4 regions of the Erwinia sp. E602 genome follow, and region 3 is predicted to be linked to each of the others. Evidence: predicted binding sites of a transcription regulator. Region 3 holds the regulator's gene; each other region holds the start of a gene.

Region 1 (4,793 bases), 1.3 Mb from region 3:
ATCCGAAGTCGGTGGTGTCAGGCGCAACCCCGGAGCTGCGCGATTCTGAGCACTTCTTCTTCGATCTGCCGGAGTTCAGCGCCATGCTGCAGGCGTGGACCCGTTCCGGCGCGCTGCAGGAGCAGGTGGCGAACAAGATGCAGGAGTGGTTTGAGTCTGGCCTGCAGCAGTGGGATATCTCCCGCGATGCGCCGTACTTCGGCTTTGAGATCCCGGGTGCGCCGGGCAAGTACTTCTACGTCTGGCTGGATGCGCCAATCGGCTACATGGGCTCGTTTAAGAACCTGTGCGATAAGCGCGGCGATATCGATTTCGACGCCTTCTGGAAGAAAGACTCCGACGCCGAGCTGTATCACTTTATCGGCAAGGATATCGTCTACTTCCACAGCCTGTTCTGGCCGGCGATGCTGGAAGGCAGCAACTTCCGCAAGCCGACCAACCTGTTCGTGCACGGCTACGTGACGGTGAACGGGGCGAAGATGTCCAAGTCGCGCGGCACCTTTATCAAGGCCAGCACCTGGCTGCAGCACCTGGATGCGGACAGCCTGCGCTATTACTATGCCGCCAAGCTGTCGTCACGCATTGACGATATCGACCTGAACCTGGAAGACTTCGTGCAGCGCGTTAACGCCGATATCGTTAACAAGGTGGTTAACCTCGCCTCGCGCAACGCCGGCTTTATCACCAAACGCTTTAACGGCCAGCTGTCCGCCGAGCTGGCCGATCCGGCGCTGTATAAGACCTTTACCGATGCGTCCGCCAGCATTGGTGAGGCCTGGGCCAGCCGCGAGTTCGGCCGCGCCGTGCGCGAGATTATGGCGCTGGCCGACGTGGCTAACCGCTACGTTGACGAGCAGGCGCCGTGGGTGGTGGCGAAGCAGGAAGGCCGCGACGCCGATTTGCAGGCGATCTGCTCGATGGGCATTAACCTGTTCCGCGTGCTGATGACCTGGCTGAAGCCGGTGCTGCCAACGCTGAGCGAACGTACCGAAGCCTTCCTGAATCAGGAGCTGAGCTGGGACGGTATTCAGCAGCCGCTGCTGAGCCATACCATCGCCCCGTTTAAGGCGCTGTATGGCCGTATCGAGCTGGATAAGGTTAACGGCCTGATCGAAGCGTCGAAGGAAGATGCGGCGGCGGCGGCCAAGCCGGCGCTGACCGGTCCGCTGGCGGACGATCCGATTCAGGAGACCATCAGCTTTGACGATTTCGCTAAGGTGGATATGCGTATTGCGCTGATCCAGAACGCCGAGCTGGTCGAGGGTTCAGATAAGCTGCTGAAGCTGACGCTGGATCTCGGCGGTGAGACCCGTCAGGTGTTCTCCGGCATCCGCGCTGCCTATAACGATCCGGCGGTGCTGGTCGGCCGCCTGACGGTGATGGTCGCCAACCTTGCGCCGCGCAAGATGCGTTTCGGCGTGTCGGAAGGGATGGTGATGGCGGCGGGTCCTGGCGGCAAGGATATCTTCCTGCTCAGCCCGGACAGCGGCGCGCAGCCGGGGCAGCAGGTTAAGTAAGCTGGTTTGCGTTAGTTGTCTGTAAATGCGGTTACGATGGCTAGTCGTCTGTTAATGCGGGCTCCGGCTCAGGGAGCCCGTACACTCCGTAAAGACGCAAAAAACGTCATCCATGACAGCTCAGCACGGGCCTTCCCTGGCCCGTGATGCTTTACTCCGTGTACGGGCTCCCTTCGCTTTACGTTCTGTGTTGTCTTCAGATTGCTGTCAGATTCCCTTCGCTTTACGTTCTGTGTTGTCTTCAGATTCCCTTCGCTTTACCTTCTGCGTTGTCTTTAGCTTCTTGTTTGACTGCTTCGCTTTACCTGTTGCGTTGTCTTCATGTTGTTTGACTCCCTTCGCTATACATTGCATGTCGTCTGAATGCAGAACACGTGTTCGCTGCTGCTGGCAGTGGGCTGGCAATCGTCGTATGCTTAACGCTCTGAATTCCGGAGTGGTTTATGTCCCGCGTTCTTCTTATTGTGTTCCGCTATTGCCGCTCGTTTCTGGCGATTTACCTGTGCCTGATTGCCGGGCGCGGCATCTCGACCCTGCTTCCCGTTGCCATTCCCGGCAGTATTATCGGCATGCTGCTGTTGTTTACCCTGCTGGCGACGCAGCTGCTGCCGGTGGAGTGGGTGCGGCCCGGCTGCCAGCTGATTATTCGCTATATGGCGCTGCTGTTTGTGCCGATCAGCGTCGGGATTATGAACGACGTCGATATTCTCAGCGCGCAGTTTGCGCCAATCGTGGTCTCCTGCCTGGTGAGTACGCTGATCGTGCTGGTTACGGTGGGGCTGCTGTCTGAGCGTCTGCAGCGTAAGGAGGGGGATGATGTCTGATTTCGGTGATTTCTGGTGGGCGCTGCCGCTGACCGTTGGCGTGTTTCTGGCGGCGCGCTGGCTGGCGGCGAAGGCGAAGCTGTCGCTGCTGAATCCGCTGCTGGTCGCCATGGCGGTGATTATTCCGCTGCTGCTGGTGCTGCAGCTGCCCTACGCGCGCTACTTCGCCGGCAGCGCGCTGCTGAATAACCTGCTGCAGCCGGCGGTGGTGGCGCTGGCGCTGCCGCTGTATGAGCAGATCCATCAGATCCGCGCGCGCTGGAAGTCGATTATCAGCGTCTGCTTCATCGGCAGCCTGACGGCGATGGTCTCCGGCACCGCGATTGCGCTGTGGCTGGGCGCGACGCCGCAGATCGCCGCCACCCTGATGCCGAAGTCGGTGACCACGCCGATCGCCATGGCGGTTTCCGCTTCGCAGGGCGGAATTCCGGCGATCAGCGCTATCTGCGTGCTGATCGCCGGCGTCTCCGGCGCGGTGTTTGGCCATATGCTGCTGAACCTGCTGCGGGTGAAGCATAAGGCGGCGCGCGGGCTGGCGATCGGTAACGCCTCGCACGCTATCGGCACCGCGCGCGCGGTGGAGCTGGATGCGCAGGAGGGCGCGTTCAGCTCGCTGGCGCTGGTGCTGTGCGCCATTATCACCTCGCTGACCGCGCCGTTTCTGTTCCCGCTGCTGCTGCACTGGCTGGGCTGACAGCGGCACTCTCCCCTGCTCCCGTGCCCCCAGTGGCTCGGGAGCAGAATTTCTCTGTTTCCCTGTTACCTGTTACCTGTTACCTGTTACCTGTTACCCGTTACCAGGTGCCCGATATTCTATTCCCGCTGCCTGCTGCCCGCTGCACCTTGCCCGTCGCTGTTGTCCTCAACCTGCCGCCCGTGCCCCGTGCCCCCTACTCGCTAATCGTTACCCGCTGCCCGCTGCCCGCTGCCCGCTGCCCGCTGCCCGCTGGGGCAGTAAATGGTCTAAAACTTGCGATAAGTCTCGCATTTCTCACATATCTTTCATCTATTACATTGTCAGCGTGACATGAATCACATATAACAGGCTGCCGGCCCATTAGGATGGGCCAGTACTCCGTTTATGAGGTTCCGTATGCACCCACGTTTCCAGTCCGCTTTTGCCACCCTGCCCGCGGCGCTGCAGCAGGCCATTCAGCCGCTGCTTGACGCAGACGACTTTGCCGGTTCAATCAGCGCAGCCGACGCCGCCGCGCTGAAGCAGGCCAGCGGCCTGGACGACAGCCAGCTGGCGTTTGCGCTGCTGCCGCTGGCCGCCGCCTGCGCGGTTGCGCCGCTGTCGAACTTTATGGTGGGTGCCATCGCCCGCGGGGTCAGCGGCACGCTGTGGTTCGGTGCCAACCTGGAGTTCGCCGGGGCCACCATGCAGCAGACGGTGCACGCCGAGCAGAGCGCGGTGACCCACGCCTGGCTGCGCGGCGAGCGCGGGCTGGCGGCGATCACCGTTAACTACACCCCCTGCGGCCACTGTCGTCAGTTTATGAACGAGCTGAACAGCGGCAGCGATCTGATCGTTGAGCTGCCGGGGCGCGCCGCCGCCACGCTTGGCCACTATCTGCCGGATTCGTTCGGCCCGCGCGATCTGGAGATCGCCACCCTGCTGATGGATGAGGTCGATCACGGCGTGCAGCCGCGCGGCGACGCGCTGGAGCAGGCGGCGCTGGCCGCCGCGAACCGCAGCCACGCGCCGTACAGCGGAGCCTGGAGCGGCGTGGCGCTGGAAACCGACGACGGTGCGATCTTTGCCGGCCGCTACGCCGAGAACGCCGCCTTTAACCCGAGCCTGCCGCCGCTGCAGGGGGCGCTGAACCTGCTTAACCTCAGCGGCCGCAGCTTCGACCAGATCCGCCGTGGCGTGCTGGCGCAGGCCGGTGATGCGCAACTCGATCAGTCGTCTGCCACCGCCGCCACCCTGGCCGCGCTCGGCTGTCAACATTTCAGCCGCTTATCGCTGGGCGATCTGTAAGAATTTTTCTAATATTCGAGGATAATCGCAGCTTTTGTTATTGCGTGTTAACAAAAGCTGTACTTTCAGGCGATTTATTCTAGGATTGGCGCCACATCCCCAATCCCCACTGAGTAATGATTGCATGGAACTCGAGTACGAAAGTAAACGCCCCCTCTATATCCCTTACGCCGGCCCAATCCTGCTGGAATTCCCGCTGCTGAATAAGGGTAGCGCCTTCACCACCGAAGAGCGCCACGACTTTAACCTGCGCGGCCTGCTGCCGGAAACCGTTGAGAGCATCGAAGAGCAGGCGGCCCGCGCCTACCGCCAGTACCAGGATTTCAAGAACAATAACGATAAGCACGTCTACCTGCGTAACATTCAGGACACCAACGAAACCCTGTTCTACCGCCTGCTGGACAATCATCTGGAAGAGATGATGCCGATTATCTACACCCCGACCGTCGGCGCGGCCTGTGAGCACTT
Region 2 (4,793 bases), 370 kb from region 3:
CGCCAACGCCGAGCAGCAGCAGCAGGCTTTTAAGCACCCGCCGGCGGGTCTGCTGTACCTCGCGGTGGGACTGATGCAGTACCTGGTAGCCGAGATGGCCGGGCAGAGTCTGCAGCTGGCCCTGCAGCGACTCGACGCGCTGCCAGGCCCAGCGGTGGTCCTCATGTTGCTGATACCACTGCTGCCATTTACTGCTCAGCTGCGGGCTGATTTCACCGGCGCACAGCGTGGCGTACCACTGTGCGGCCATCTTCAGCGCCAGCCGCTGCCCGTCGCTAATCTGCAGGTTCACCCGTTCAGCTCCAGACCCAGTCGGAACAGCAGGCAGTGCTCGGTGGCCTTCGCCATATACTTTTTCACCGAGCTGACCGAAACCTGCATCCGTTCGGCGATCTGCGGGTAGGTCAGTCCTTCCAGCTGCGACAGCAGAAACGCCTGGCGCACCTTTTCACCCAGCCCGTCGAGCATGGTGTCAATCTGCTGCAGGGTCTCCAGCAGGCCGTGCTGCAGCTCCGGCGAGGGCATATGCGCTTCCGGCAGTTGCTCCAGCAGGTCCAGCCACGCGCGCTCCAGCGCGTTGCGCCGGAAAAAATCGACCATCACCCGGCGGGCGATAGTGACGAGGAACGACTTTGGCTGACGAACGGACGGCGCGTTGCCGCCGCTCAGCACGCGGAGAAAGGTATCCTGCGCCAGATCGTCGGCATCGGCCATCGACCCTAACCGCTGCGCCAGCCAGCGCTGCAGCCAGCGGTGATGCGACTGATAGAGATCGGCGAAAGGGTCGGCAACGGCCGGATTTACTGGTGTTGGCATACAATGAGACACAACCCGGGTTAAAATTTACCCGGGCAGGATAGTTGATAATGGTTATCATTTCAATCGGCAGCTAACGCCGTCGACAGGCCCGCACGCCTGCGATCAACCGCCGTGGTACGGCCCAGGGACTACCGAATCCCGCACCACCAGCTGACCGCTGAACTGCGGTACCACCACGGCGGGCTGGTCATCAAGCAGCTCCAGCAGTTTGACAAAGGTATGCCTGATCATCTCGCCTACCGGCACGTGAACGGTGGTCAGCGGCGGCACAAAGAAGGCCGCCATGGGAATATCATCGAAGCTCAGCAACGAGATATCCTCGGGAATGCGCTTGCCGGCGGCGTAAAACGCCCGCGCCGCGCCGATGGCCATATCATCGTTACTCGCCACCAGGGCGGTAAAGGTAACTTCCCGCGACAGCAGCTGTAGCCCGGCCTCGTAGCCGGTTTGCGGCGTCCAGGCTCCGTGGGCAATGCGACGCTCGTCCCAGGCAATATGATGCGACCGCAGCGCCCGCCGGTATCCCTCAAGGCGGCTGATACCGGTGGGGGAATCGGCCGCACCGGCAATAAACGCAATATCACGGTGCCCCTGGCTGAACAGATAATTGACGGCGTCAAAGGTATTCTGTTCGTGGCAGGCAAACACGCAGCGTTCGGGGTATTTCTCCAGCCGGCGGTTAACCACAATAATCGGCTTGCTGGTTTGTTCGATAATCTCATCCAGCTCGCGCGTGGTGAGAAAGCGCGGGTAGATAATCACCGCATCGCAGCGCAAATCGAGCAGAAACTCAATCGCCTGGCGCTCCTCACGGGCGTTGTGCTTGCCGTCGGCCAGCAGCAGCTGGCGGCCATGCTGTTCGGTGACGGTGGCCGCCTGGAATAACAGCTCGCTAAAATAGGGGCCGTTATACAGTGTGTTGGTTACCACCAGGCCAATATTATTGGATTTATTGGTTGCCAGATTCCTCGCCAGTAAATTAGGCCGGTAACCGGTCTCTTCTACCGCTTTAAATACCTTATCCTGGGTGGTTTTACTGACATAACTATTGCCTGCTAATACCCGGGACACCGTCGCTTTTGACACGCCCGCTTTATTTGCCACATCCAGCATGGTAACCATAAATATATCCTGCGATGTAAATTCTTGCCGCTATAATAACCCGATTTTAAATCGTGGAACATTGCTGATAAGACGATTATAAAAAACTATACACATTAACAAGTTACAACTAAACCTTGCTACAAATCACACTTTTTCGACTCTGCCTGGCATGCCAGCAACGCCCTTATACCTTACGCCATTATTTTAAAAAATAATTTAAACCGCTCGTTAACCGCTGCTTAACCTGCTTCTGATATAGAAGTTAACCCTGCCAATTACACTGTTTTTTTGTGGTCATCAACGGCGTTTGCGATCCGAATCACAAATCGTTACACTGAATCTGAAACCGGTTGCAGAAACAGGGTTCTTTCCGCTATCAATTAAGAAAAACCAGACCGGAGAACAGCCATGAATAAAATTTTACTCTGTTGTGCTGCAGGTATGTCCACCAGCATGGTGGTCCAGCGGATGGAAAAGGCCGCAAAAGAGAAGAACATCGACGTGGAGATCAACGCGGTAGGACTCGACGAATTCAACGAGCAGATCGGCCATTACGACTGCTGCCTGCTGGGCCCGCAGATCAAGTACAAGCTGGCGGACTTTAAGCCGCTGGCGGATGAGCTGAACAAGCCGATCGCGGTGATCAACACCATGGATTACGGCATGATGAACGGCGACAAGATCCTCACCGAAGCGCTGGCGATGATCAACAACGGCAGGGCCGCGTGATGAGCCGCTTCAGCGAGACCCTGTTTGGGGTGATCGAAAACCGCATCAGTCCGATCGCGGCGCGGTTATCAGGCCAGCGCCACGTGGTGGCAATCAAGGACGGCTTTATCTCCTCGATGCCGTTCCTGATCGTCGGATCCTTTATGCTGCTGTTTGCGCACCCGCCGTTTGGCGCCGACAGCCAGTGGGCGTTCGCCCGGTGGTGGCTGGGTATGGTGGAACGCCACTCCACGCAGATCATGATGCCCTACAACATGACCATGGGCATTATGGCGGTCTACATCTGCGCCGCCATCGCCTATAACCTTGCCATCAGCTACAGGATGAACGGCTTTATGGCCGCCTGCCTGTCGCTGATGTCATTCCTGCTGGTCGCCGCGCCGCAGAGCAACGGCGCGCTGCCGGTGGGATCGCTGGGCGGCGAAGGGATCTTTACCGCGATTATCGTCAGCCTGTATGCCACCGAGCTGATGCACTTCCTGCAGAAGCACAATATTGGCTTTAAGCTGCCCGAACAGGTGCCGCCGAAAATCCGCCAGTCGTTTGACCTGCTGATCCCGATCATGGCGATCTTCATTACCCTGTTCCCGCTCAGCCTGTGGGTGCAGGATCAGTTCGGCATGCTGCTGCCGCAGGCGATTATGGCGATCTTCAAGCCGATCATCTCCGCCTCTGACTCGCTGCCCGCCGTGCTGATCGCCGTACTGCTGTGCCATCTGCTGTGGTTCGCCGGTATTCACGGTGCGGTGATCGTCGGCGGTATTCTGCAGGCGTTCTGGCTGACCAACCTCGGCATTAACCAGCAGGAACTCAACGCCGGCGCGCCGATTACCCAGGTGTTTATCGAGCCGTTCTGGCAGTTCTTTATCGTGGTCGGCGGCTCGGGGGCCACCATGGGGCTGGTGTTCCTCTACCTGCGCAGCCGTTCGGCGCACCTGCGTTCGATTGGCAAGCTGGGGCTGGTGCCGAGCATGTTCAACATCAACGAGCCGATTATCTTTGGTTCTCCGATCGTCATGAACCCGCTGCTGTTTATCCCGTTTATCACCGCGCCGCTGGTTAACGCCACCATTGCGTGGATCGCCACCCGCACCAACATGGTCAATCACGTGGTGTCGTTAGCGCCGTGGACCACCCCCGGCCCGATCGGTGCCGCCTGGTCAACCGGCTGGGACTTCCGCGCGGTGATTCTGGTCGGCGTGCTGATCGCCGTCTCAACGCTGATTTACTACCCGTTCTTTAAAATGTACGAACGCCAGCTGCTGGAGCAGGAACAGCCTGCACCCGCGAAAGAAGATGGCGACCTGAAAGCCGTGGAGGGCTGAAGCATGGATATGGAAACCACCGTAATGGAGCTGATTATTCACGCCGGTGAAGCGCGCTCCTGCTCGATGCAGGCGCTGCGTGCCGCCCGCGGCTATGACTGGCAGGAGGCGGACGCGCAGCTGACCGCCGCCTCGGTCGCTGCCAAAGCGGCCCATAAGATTCAGACCGCGCTGATCGGGGCTGATGAAGGAGTCGGCAAGATCCCCGTCAACCTGATACTGGTTCATGCACAGGACCATCTGATGAACGCCATGCTGTGCCGCGAGCTGGCAGAAGAGATCATCCTTCTGCATCGCGAGGTGCAGGCGCTGAAGCAGGCGCAGTAATCCACGCGGGGCGAGCATATCGCCCCGAACTGAATCCGCGCTGGCAGGAAACGACCAGCCACCACCAAGCAAGGAGTTAATGATGCAATACGGCAAGTTAGCGCCCTTCCCGGACGGTTTTTTATGGGGAGCCTCCACCTCGGCCTACCAGGTTGAGGGGGCATCAACCCTGGACGGTAAAGGCCCCTCGGTCATCGACAAGGCCAGCTTTGACCCGCGCCTGACCGATTTCACCGTCACCAGCGATCACTACCACCGCTTCGCTGAGGATGTGGCACTGTTCGCTGAGCTGGGCCTGAAAACCTACCGCCTTTCGATCTCCTGGAGCCGCCTGTTCCCTGAAGGTACCGGCGAGCTGAACGCCAGAGGCGTAGAGTTTTATCAGAAACTGCTGACTGCGCTGACCGATCGCGGCATCGAGCCGCTGGTCACGCTCTACCACTTTGACCTGCCGTGGGCGCTGCAGGAGAAAGGCGGCTGGTCCGATCC
Region 3 (4,793 bases):
CTGGCGGGATCACCCTGACGCCCAGCGGCCAGCTGTTCGCGGTACGCAACCGCTTTATCCTGCAGGAGCTGCAGCGGGCGGGGGATGAAATCTACTCCGCCCAGCATCCTCAGCAGGGGCAGGTGGCGGTGGGAGTTTGCAGCCTGGTGGGCTCAACGATGCTGGCGGAGGTGGTCGAAAAATTTCGCCTGCGCCACCCGCAGGCCCGGCTAAGCGTCAAAGAGGGCCTGATGCGCAGCCTGCTGCCGCTGCTGAACAGCGGCGAGATCGACTTTGCCGCCGGGCCGGTTCCCGCCGATCTTAAGCAGGAGCGGCTGGTGATCACCCCGCTCTTTCAGGTGCCGCTGTGCGTGGTCGCCAGCAAAAATCATCCGGCGCGGCGGGCGCGGGCGTTAACCCAGCTGAGCGAGCAAAAATGGCTGCTGGCAGAAGATGAGAGCGCCACGCTGTCATCGTTAAATGATGAGCTGAAACGCTTTTTTCAGGCGCTGCCGCAGCCGGCATTGCGCACCAGTTCGTTACTGTCCGCCATCGAACTGGTCGAGCGTGCGGGATACCTGATGCTGTTACCGGAACCGGTGGTGAGCCGCTGGTCGCACAGCCTGGTGCAGCTGCCGATCGGCACGCTGCCCGCGCTGCGGTATGGCGCGGTCTGCTCCAGCCACTCGCCGCTGACCGCCAGCGCGCAGCAGCTGTTGAAAATACTTGAGAAAGCCAGCGGGCGTGACGCGTGGCGCTGTTCTACCGGCAAAAACAGCACGCCCTCCCTTTTCCCGCTATGCTGAAGCGATACAACACAAGACAGTTATGTAAAGCTGTGCTACAAACAAAGCTGTAATATTTACTGTCACCATCATGCACGGTAAAAACGGGCCCCCTACGCGAGCCATGCTCTGAACAGAGACCCGTATCATTTTCCCTCAGGGAAACGCTTGACTATTTCAACGCCTGGCAGGGAGAGCAGCCCCTGTTTTTGGGCTCGATGACAAAACAGAGGATAACAGCGAATGGTTCTCGGCAAACCGCAAACAGACCCGACTCTCGAATGGTTCCTGTCACATTGCCATATTCACAAATATCCATCCAAAAGCACGCTGATCCATCAGGGTGAAAAGGCAGAAACCCTCTACTACATCGTCAAAGGCGCGGTAGCGGTGCTGATCAAGGATGAAGAAGGCAAAGAGATGATCCTCTCCTACCTGAACCAGGGCGACTTTATTGGCGAACTGGGCCTGTTTGAAGAGGGGCAGGAGCGCAGCGCCTGGGTGCGCGCGAAAGCGGCCTGTGAAGTGGCTGAAATTTCCTACAAAAAATTCCGTCAGCTGATTCAGGTTAACCCGGATATTCTGATGCGTCTCTCCTCGCAGATGGCGCGTCGTCTGCAGGTGACGTCTGAAAAGGTCGGCAACCTCGCCTTCCTCGACGTCACCGGCCGTATTGCCCAGACCCTGCTCAATCTGGCCAAACAGCCCGATGCCATGACCCACCCGGATGGCATGCAGATCAAAATCACCCGTCAGGAGATCGGCCAGATCGTCGGCTGTTCCCGTGAAACCGTGGGCCGTATCCTGAAAATGCTGGAAGATCAGAATCTGATCTCCGCACACGGCAAAACCATTGTCGTTTACGGCACCCGTTAACCGATCTTAATCCTGCGGCGCGACAGGCTTCTGTCGCGCCTTTTTTATGGGTACGGTGCATGTGGCGTAGACTCATCTATCACCCTGAGGTCAACTACGCCCTGCGGCAAACGCTGGTGCTCTGTTTGCCGGTGGCGACTGGCTGGCTGTTCGGAGCCCTGCAACAGGGTCTGCTGTTCTCTTTAGTCCCCGCCTGCTGCAACAACGCCGGCCTTGATACCCTGCATAAACGCTTCTTTAAACGCCTGATCGTCGGCGGCTCGCTGTTTGCCGGCTGCAGTTTTCTGATCCAGTATGCCGGGGCACAGGGCGTGCCGCTGCCGCTGATCCTGCTGCTGATGACGATGGTGCTTGGCGTGCTGGGTGAAATCAGCCCGCTGCACGGCCGCCTGCTGCCCGCGTCGCTGATCGCCGCCATCTTTACCTTAAGCCTGGCAGGCCGGGTGCCTGTCTGGCAGCCGCCGCTGCTGTTTATCTGCGGCACCCTGTGGTACGGACTGTTTAACGGCTTCTGGTTCTGGCTGTGGAAAGAGCAGCCGCTGCGGGAAACCCTGAGCCTGCTTTACCGTGAACTGGCGGGTTACTGCGAAGCCAAATATACCCTGCTGACCCGCCTGACCGACCCCGATACCGCGCTGCCGCCGCTGCTGATTCGTCAGCAGAAGGCGGTCGACCTGATTAATACCTGCTATCAGCAGATGCATATGCTCTCCGCCGGCCGCGATCAGCACTACCGGCGGCTGACGCGCGCCTTTCAGGTGGCGCTGGATCTGCAGGAGCATATCGCCGTCAGCCTGCATCAGCCGCAGGAGGTGCAAAAGCTGGTCGAACAGAGCCATGCAGAGGCGGTGATCCGCTGGAACGCCCGGATTATTGCCGCGCGGCTGCGCACGCTGGCGGATGATATCCTCTACCATCGTTTGTCGGCGCGCTTTGGCATGGAAAAACAGCTACAGGCGCTGGAGAAGATCGCCCGCCAGCATCCTGACAATCCGGTCGGCAACTTCTGTTATTACCACTTCAGCCGTATCGCCCGCCTGCTGCGCACCCAGCAGCCGCTCTACCGCCGCGACCTGATGGCCGACCGCCAGCGCCGCCTGCCGCTGATCCCGGCGCTGAAAAGCTACCTGTCGCTGAAGTCCACCGCGCTGCGCACCGCCGCCCGTTATGCGGTGATGCTGACCTTTGCCAGTACGCTGGCGCTGTTCTTTAACCTGCCCAAACCTTACTGGGTGCTGATGACGGTGATGTTCGTTAGCCTCAACGGTTACAGCGCTACCCGGGTACGCATTCAACACCGTGCGCTGGGCACGCTGGCCGGGCTGGCGGTGGCGGCACTCACCCTGCGCCTGCACGCGCCGGAGTCGGTGGTGCTGCTGCTGATGCTGGCGATTACGCTGGTGAGCTACCTGATTATCCGCCCGTTCTACGGCTGGGCCACGGTCGGCTTTACGGTGACCACGGTATGGACGCTGCAACTGCTGTCGCTGAACGGTGCCGATTTTCTGCTGCCGCGGCTGATGGATACGCTGATGGGCTGCCTGATCGCCTTTGGCGGCATGATCTGGCTGTGGCCACAGTGGCAGAACGGCCTGCTGCGGCAGAACGCGCACGACGCGCTGGAGGCGGACCAGGAGGCTTTGCGGCTGTTACTGGGCGACGAGCAGGATGCCGGCAAGCTGGCGTATCAGCGCATGCGCGTCAACCAGGCGCACAACGCGCTGTTTAACTCGCTGAACCAGGCGATGCAGGAGCCGGGCTTTAACTCACGCTATCTCTCCGACATGAAGCTGTGGGTGACCCACAGCCAGTTTATCGTCGAACATATCAACGCCATTACCATCCTGGCGCGCGAACATACCATGCTGACCCGATCGCTTGCGGAGCGCTATCTGCAGTCCTGTGAGATTGCCCTGCAGCGCTGTCAGCAGCGGCTGGAGTATGACGGACCGGGATCGGAGAGCAACGTGCTGGAAGCGCCTGAGGCGCTCCACGGCGGGCCAACCACCGTGGTCGAACGCCACGTTAAGCGCATCCTCAGCCACCTCAGCATAATGCACACTATCTCGTCGCTGACATGGAGCCAGCGCCCGCACCACGGCGGCTGGCTGCGCCGCCGTCTGGGCAAAAAAAACTGAGGGCGGGATCGCTCCCGCCCTCAGCATCACCGTTACCCACCGGCATCCGTCGCTGTCGCCGCTGCCGTTGGCGCCATGCTAAGTGCCCGCCCGCCAGCACGCCACACGATCGTTCAGCCAGTCAGCCAGTCAGCCAGTCAGCCAGTCAGCCAGTCAGCCAGTCAGCCAGTCAGCCAGTCAGCGTGTAAAGTCGGTGAGGCTTACGCCAGCACCTTTTCCACCGCCGCCGCGAAGCGTGCCATACCTTCGGCAATGTCGGCAGGCTCAATCACCAGCGACGGAGCAAAGCGGATCACGTCAGTCCCTGCAACCAGCACCATTACCCCTTCCGCCGCCGAGGCGGTAAGGATGTCACGCGCTTTGCCGGCGTGCTGTGGCTTCAGCGCCGCGCCGATTAACAGGCCCTTGCCGCGGATCTCGCTGAACAGGTCCAGGCGGGCATCCAGCGCCTGCAGCGCCTCGACAAACAGCTGACGGCGCTCGGCCACGCCGTCCAGCACCTCAGGGGTATTGATGATATCCAGCGCCGCTTCGGCGACCGCACAGGCCAGCGGGTTGCCGCCGTAGGTCGTGCCGTGCACGCCCGGAGCCATCACCGAGGCGATCTCATTGGTGGTCAGCATCGCGCTGACCGGGAAGCCGCCGCCCAGCGCTTTCGCGGTGGTGATAATGTCCGGCTGCACGCCGTAGTGCTCATAAGCGAACAGCTTGCCGCTGCGGCCCATACCGCTCTGCACCTCGTCCAGCACCAGCAGCGCGTTGTGCTGGTCACAGAGCTGGCGCAGGCCCTGCATAAATTCCGGCGTAGCCGGCGTGACCCCGCCCTCGCCCTGAATCGGCTCGACCACAATGGCGCAGGTGTGATCGTCGATCACCGCCTTCACCGCGGCCAGATCGTTAAACGGCACGTGAATAATGTCGGCCGGTTTCGGGCCAAAGCCGTCGGAATACTTCGGCTGGCCGCCAACCGACACGGTAAACAGCGTGCGGCCGTGGAAGGCGTTGTGGAAGGCAA
Region 4 (4,793 bases), 650 kb from region 3:
GCCGCGATATGCTCGGCGATCGCCAGCTCCCGTTCCGCCTGATCCTCACCGTTGAAATAGCGCTCGTAGGCTACCAGCGTCATCTTGGCGTCAATCACCACGTCCTTGCCCTGCGGCAGACGGACAATCACGTCCGGCTGCATGCGGCCGTTCTGCTCCAGCTGGACGGTGACCTGAGTCTCATACTCGTGACCTTCACGCAGGCCGGAGGCTTCCAGCACCCGGCTGAGCACCACCTCCCCCCAGTTACCCTGCGTTTTGTTGTCGCCTTTCAGGGCTTTGGTCAGGTTGATAGCTTCCTGCGCCATCTGCGCGTTAAGCTGCTGCAGGTTGCGGATCTCATGGGCCAGCGTATGCCGCTCCCGCGCTTCCTGGCCGAAGCCCTCCTGCACCTGGCGGCGGAACCCTTCCAGCTGCTCGCGCAGCGGCGTAATCAGGCCGTGCAGGCTCTGCCGGTTCTGTTCATCCACCCGGCGGCCGCTGTTTTCAAAAATACGGTTGGCAAGATTCTCGAACTGCGCGTTCAGCCGCGTCTCGCTGTTTACCAGCAGCCGCTGTTTCTCTTCTGTCGCCATTCGCGTCTCTTCCAGGCGGATGGTCACTTCGCGAAGCTCTGCCTCCTGGGCCGCATTGATCTCCAGCTGGTTGCGCAGCTCACGCGTCAGTTGCTCCGCTTCCGCGCGCCAGTGGTCGAGCTGCTGCAGCTTCTCACCGGCGGCGGCCATCCCGCCGTGCAGCTGGCGCAGCTCCTGCTCGCTGGCTTTCTGCTGTTGCAGTTGCCCCTCCAGCTGCTGTTGCAGTCGCAGACGTTCCGCCTGCGACTGCTCAGCGGCCTGTACCAGCAGCTGGCGTTCCGTTTCCCCTTGTGCCAGCTGCCGCTGGCCGCGCAGCTGAGCGATCAGCCAGCCGGCCAGCGCTCCGGCGAGGCCGCTACAGACGCCAATGACCATCAATTCGTCCACTCTGATTCTCCTGCTGATAACCCAACAGCTGAAAAAATAGTGATCTACTGTATGAATGTCCAGACAAAAAGCCATGCATGCCGGTGGGCATAGGAAGTAGCAAGGTAAAATGGATACCAGGCCGCAAGAAGCGTGATGACGTCAGAGGCCTTATCGGCAGCGGACACAGGACAAAGCGGAGAATGAATAACAAAAGACACAAGGGCAGCAGACAGAAGTCACATGTCACAGGGTCACAGGGTCACAGGTAGCAGGTAGCAGGTGGCAGGTGGCAGGCGGCAGGCGGCAGGCGGCAGGCGGCAGGCGGCAGGTAGATCACGTTGTTCATCGTCAGCGGGCCACCTGATTACACGTGGCCCGTTGTCAGGCGGGTCAGATCAGGCGACGCGCTGCTTCCACCACGATTTTCACCGCATCACTCTCGGTTTTCTTCATGGTTTCCGCATCCGGGATCTCCTGCTGGGTACGGTTAACGATCACTCCGGCGACCATTCCCGCACGCAGTCCCTGGCTGGCGCACATGGTCAGCAACGTCGCCGACTCCATCTCATAGTTCAGTACGCCCATCTGCTGCCACTCCTGCATTGAGCCCTGGAACCGGCTGACCACGCGTCCGGAGTAGGTGTCATAACGCTCCTGACCGGGATAGAAGGTGTCTGATGACGCGGTGATACCGATGTGGGTCGTCGCCCCTACCGCCTGCGCGGCCGCCACCAGCGCGGTGGTACAGGCGAAGTCCGCCACCGCCGGGAACTCCAGCGGGGCAAAGTGCAGGCTGGCACCGTCCAGACGTACCGATCCGGTAGTGACCAGCACGTCGCCGACGTTGATGCCCGGCTGGATGGCACCGGTGGTGCCCACGCGCAGGAAGGTACGGATGCCCAGCTGCGCCAGCTCTTCCACCGCAATCGAAGTGGACGGCCCGCCGATACCGGTGGAGCAGACGATCACCGGCGTGCCGGAGAGTTCCGCACGCCAGGTGGTGAACTCGCGGTGCGAGGCCAGATGCACCGGGTTATCCATCAGCGCGGCAATTTTCTTCACCCGCTCCGGATCGCCGGGCACAATCGCCAGCGTCGCGCCCTGCAGGTCGGCTTGCGTTAAACCAAGGTGGAATACGTCAGACTGTGCCATTTCAAACTCCTGTCGCGGAAAGCGGGATTAGTTAACTGAAGACTACTCTACGTAAAAGTCGCACACTTTTATGTGATAAACATCCACTCTTAAAATGAAAGTTACATTTCAAGAGTTATAAAAGGTGATCTGATTCACAAATAAACACTGAACCGGCTGAATATGTCACAACCCGCGCTATGGCAGAGCCGGGTCTGATGTTAAAGAGATAGGGCGCGGTGAGCGGCCCCGGCGCATTCCTGGCTATATTTAGCTGACGGCTTTAGTGCACGCACGGAGAGGACAATGAAAACCGACGATAACACGACTCAAGATCGCAGCACCACGGGCTTCGCCCCGGCGGCCGGTGCGACCGCCCCCACCACCCTGATCACCGACAGCGCGGATATCACCTGCGGCGAAACCTCGGTGCCGACCCAGGGCGATAATATGCCGGCGTTTTTTGCCCGGCCGCGCCAGGCGGAAGAGCCGTTACCGGTGATCCTGGTAGTGCAGGAGATCTTCGGCGTACATGAACATATCCGCGATATCTGTCGCCGCCTGGCACAGGCCGGCTATCTGGCCGTGGCACCCGAGCTCTATTTCCGTCAGGGCGACGCCAGCGATTACGACGACATCCCGACCCTGCTGAAAGAGCTGGTCAGCAAAGTGCCGGACAGCCAGGTGCTGGCCGACCTTGATCACGTGGCCAACTGGGCGGCGCGCCACGGCGGCGATATGCGCAATATGGCCGTGACCGGGTTCTGCTGGGGCGGGCGCATCAGCTGGCTGTATGCCGCACACAACCCGCAGCTGAAAGCCGCGGTTGCCTGGTACGGTAAACTGGTGGGGGAGAAAACCTTAAAACAGCCGAAACATCCGGTCGATATCGCCGTTAATCTGAATGCCCCGGTGCTCGGCCTCTACGGCGGCCAGGATGATGGTATTCCTCAGGAGACGGTCGATACCATGCGCCAGGCGGTGCGGGCGGCTAATGCCAAAGCAGAAATCATCGTTTATCCGGACGCGGGACACGCGTTTAACGCCGACTATCGCCCGAGCTATCACGCCGAATCCGCCCAGGATGGCTGGCAGCGCATGCTGGCCTTTTTCCGCCAGTATGGCGTGGCACCAAAAGTATAAAAAAAGGGGCACGGTAACCTGTGCCCCAGCGCGCGCAGCTTAACGTCAACCGTTCCAGCCGGCCGCCTTTGCGTTGCAGACAGGCGGCCGGTGAAGGGATCCCGGCACACCTGAATACCGCAGGGAATAAACGCGGGCAACCTCCTCTGCGGCCTGAAGCAGGATGGATTTTAATCAGGCCTTCGCATTACGCAGGTTCTGTGCCGCTTGTACCATATTGGCCAGCGCCTGGCGGGTTTCGGCCCAGCCGCGGGTTTTCAGGCCACAGTCAGGGTTCACCCACAGACGTTCCGGCGGGATGCGTTGCGCGGCCTTCAGCAGCAGCGCTTCGATCTCCCCGACGTCCGGCACGTTCGGCGAGTGAATATCGTACACCCCCGGACCGATCTCATTCGGATACGCAAACTCCTCAAACGACTCCAGCAGTTCCATATCGGAACGTGAGGTTTCAATCGTGATCACGTCTGCATCCAGCGCGGCGATCGCAGGCATAATGTCGTTGAACTCGCAGTAACACATGTGGGTGTGGATCTGCGTGTCGTCCCGCACCACCGCAGCGCTCAGCCGGAAGGCCTCCACCGCCCACGCCAGATACGCCGCCCAGTCAGACTGGTGCAGCGGCAGCCCTTCGCGCAGCGCAGGCTCGTCAATCTGGATGATGCCGATCCCGGCCTTCTCCAGATCGGCCACCTCATCACGCAGCGCCAGCGCGATCTGCCGCGCAATGGTTTCCCGGCTGACGTCTTCCCGCAGGAATGACCAGCAGAGGATCGTCACCGGACCGGTCAGCATGCCTTTTACCGGCTTGTCGGTCAGAGACTGCGCGTATTTCGTCCACTCCACGGTGATCGCCCCCGGGCGGCTGACGTCGCCGATAATCACCGGTGGCTTCACGCAGCGTGAACCGTAGCTCTGCACCCAGCCGTTCTGGCTGAAGACGAAGCCGTCAAGGTTCTCACCGAAGTACTCCACCATATCGTTACGCTCGGCTTCACCGTGCACCAGCACGTCCAGGCCAAGGCGTTCCTGCTCGGCGATCGCCTGCTTAATATGTTCAGCGATGCCGGTGCGGTAACGACCGCCGTCAAGACGCCCCTGCCTGAAGTCGAGACGCAGGCCGCGGATTTCAGGAGTCTGCGGGAAGGAGCCGATGGTGGTGGTCGGCCAGGCCGGCAGCCGGAAGCGCCGGCGCTGGGCTTCAGCACGCAGCGGATAGCCGTTATTGCGCAGGCTCTCTTTGGCGGTGACTGCCGCCAGACGCTGCGCTACGGCCGCATTGTGCACGCGGGTTGAGGTCTGCCGGGCGCGGATCGGCGCGCTCCAGGCTTCCAGTGACGCGGCATCGTTTGTGTTCAGCGCGTTGCTTAACAGCGACAGCTCGGCACACTTCTGCAGCGCAAAGGCGAACCAGCTTTTCACTTCCGCATCCAGGCGGGTTTCCACGCTCAGATCGATCGGGCTGTGCAGCAGCGAGCAGGAAGAGCCAATCCACAGCTGTTGACGCCGGCCGACCAGCGGCTGCAGGCGGTCAAACCAGCTGCTGAGATCGGCGCGCCAGACGTTACGTCCGTTGAT

The links. Region 3 encodes CRP, which controls carbon source genes, mostly activating them, when cyclic AMP is high. Its sites were predicted from a motif close to ATGTGANNNNNNTCACAT; they were not measured.
Region 1: the regulator CRP is predicted to act here: its motif matches at 3,362-3,379, upstream of cdd (cytidine deaminase).
Region 2: the regulator CRP is predicted to act here: its motif matches at 2,231-2,248, upstream of GKQ23_RS04710 (PTS sugar transporter subunit IIB).
Region 4: the regulator CRP is predicted to act here: its motif matches at 2,167-2,184, upstream of udp (uridine phosphorylase).

The regions. Positions count from the first base shown of each region.
Region 1 is NZ_CP046582.1:1,634,658-1,639,450, reverse strand. Features, by position in the region: gene metG (methionine--tRNA ligase) at 1-1,517, shown strand, start outside; gene GKQ23_RS08910 (CidA/LrgA family protein) at 1,961-2,341, shown strand; gene GKQ23_RS08905 (CidB/LrgB family autolysis modulator) at 2,334-3,035, shown strand; gene cdd (cytidine deaminase) at 3,435-4,325, shown strand; gene GKQ23_RS08895 (NAD-dependent malic enzyme) at 4,450-4,793, shown strand, end outside.
Region 2 is NZ_CP046582.1:722,871-727,663, reverse strand. Features, by position in the region: gene fecR (ferric citrate uptake sigma factor regulator FecR) at 1-292, opposite strand, end outside; gene fecI (ferric citrate uptake sigma factor FecI) at 289-816, opposite strand; gene GKQ23_RS04715 (LacI family DNA-binding transcriptional regulator) at 922-1,941, opposite strand; gene GKQ23_RS04710 (PTS sugar transporter subunit IIB) at 2,332-2,652, shown strand; gene GKQ23_RS04705 (PTS sugar transporter subunit IIC) at 2,652-3,977, shown strand; gene GKQ23_RS04700 (PTS lactose/cellobiose transporter subunit IIA) at 3,981-4,304, shown strand; gene GKQ23_RS04695 (glycoside hydrolase family 1 protein) at 4,387-4,793, shown strand, end outside.
Region 3 is NZ_CP046582.1:350,627-355,419, reverse strand. Features, by position in the region: gene GKQ23_RS02945 (LysR substrate-binding domain-containing protein) at 1-785, shown strand, start outside; gene crp (cAMP-activated global transcriptional regulator CRP) at 1,008-1,640, shown strand; gene GKQ23_RS02935 (YccS/YhfK family putative transporter) at 1,700-3,778, shown strand; gene GKQ23_RS02930 (aspartate aminotransferase family protein) at 3,979-4,793, opposite strand, start outside.
Region 4 is NZ_CP046582.1:4,546,450-4,551,242, forward strand. Features, by position in the region: gene rmuC (DNA recombination protein RmuC) at 1-950, opposite strand, end outside; gene udp (uridine phosphorylase) at 1,335-2,096, opposite strand; gene GKQ23_RS22445 (dienelactone hydrolase family protein) at 2,382-3,218, shown strand; gene metE (5-methyltetrahydropteroyltriglutamate--homocysteine S-methyltransferase) at 3,393-4,793, opposite strand, start outside.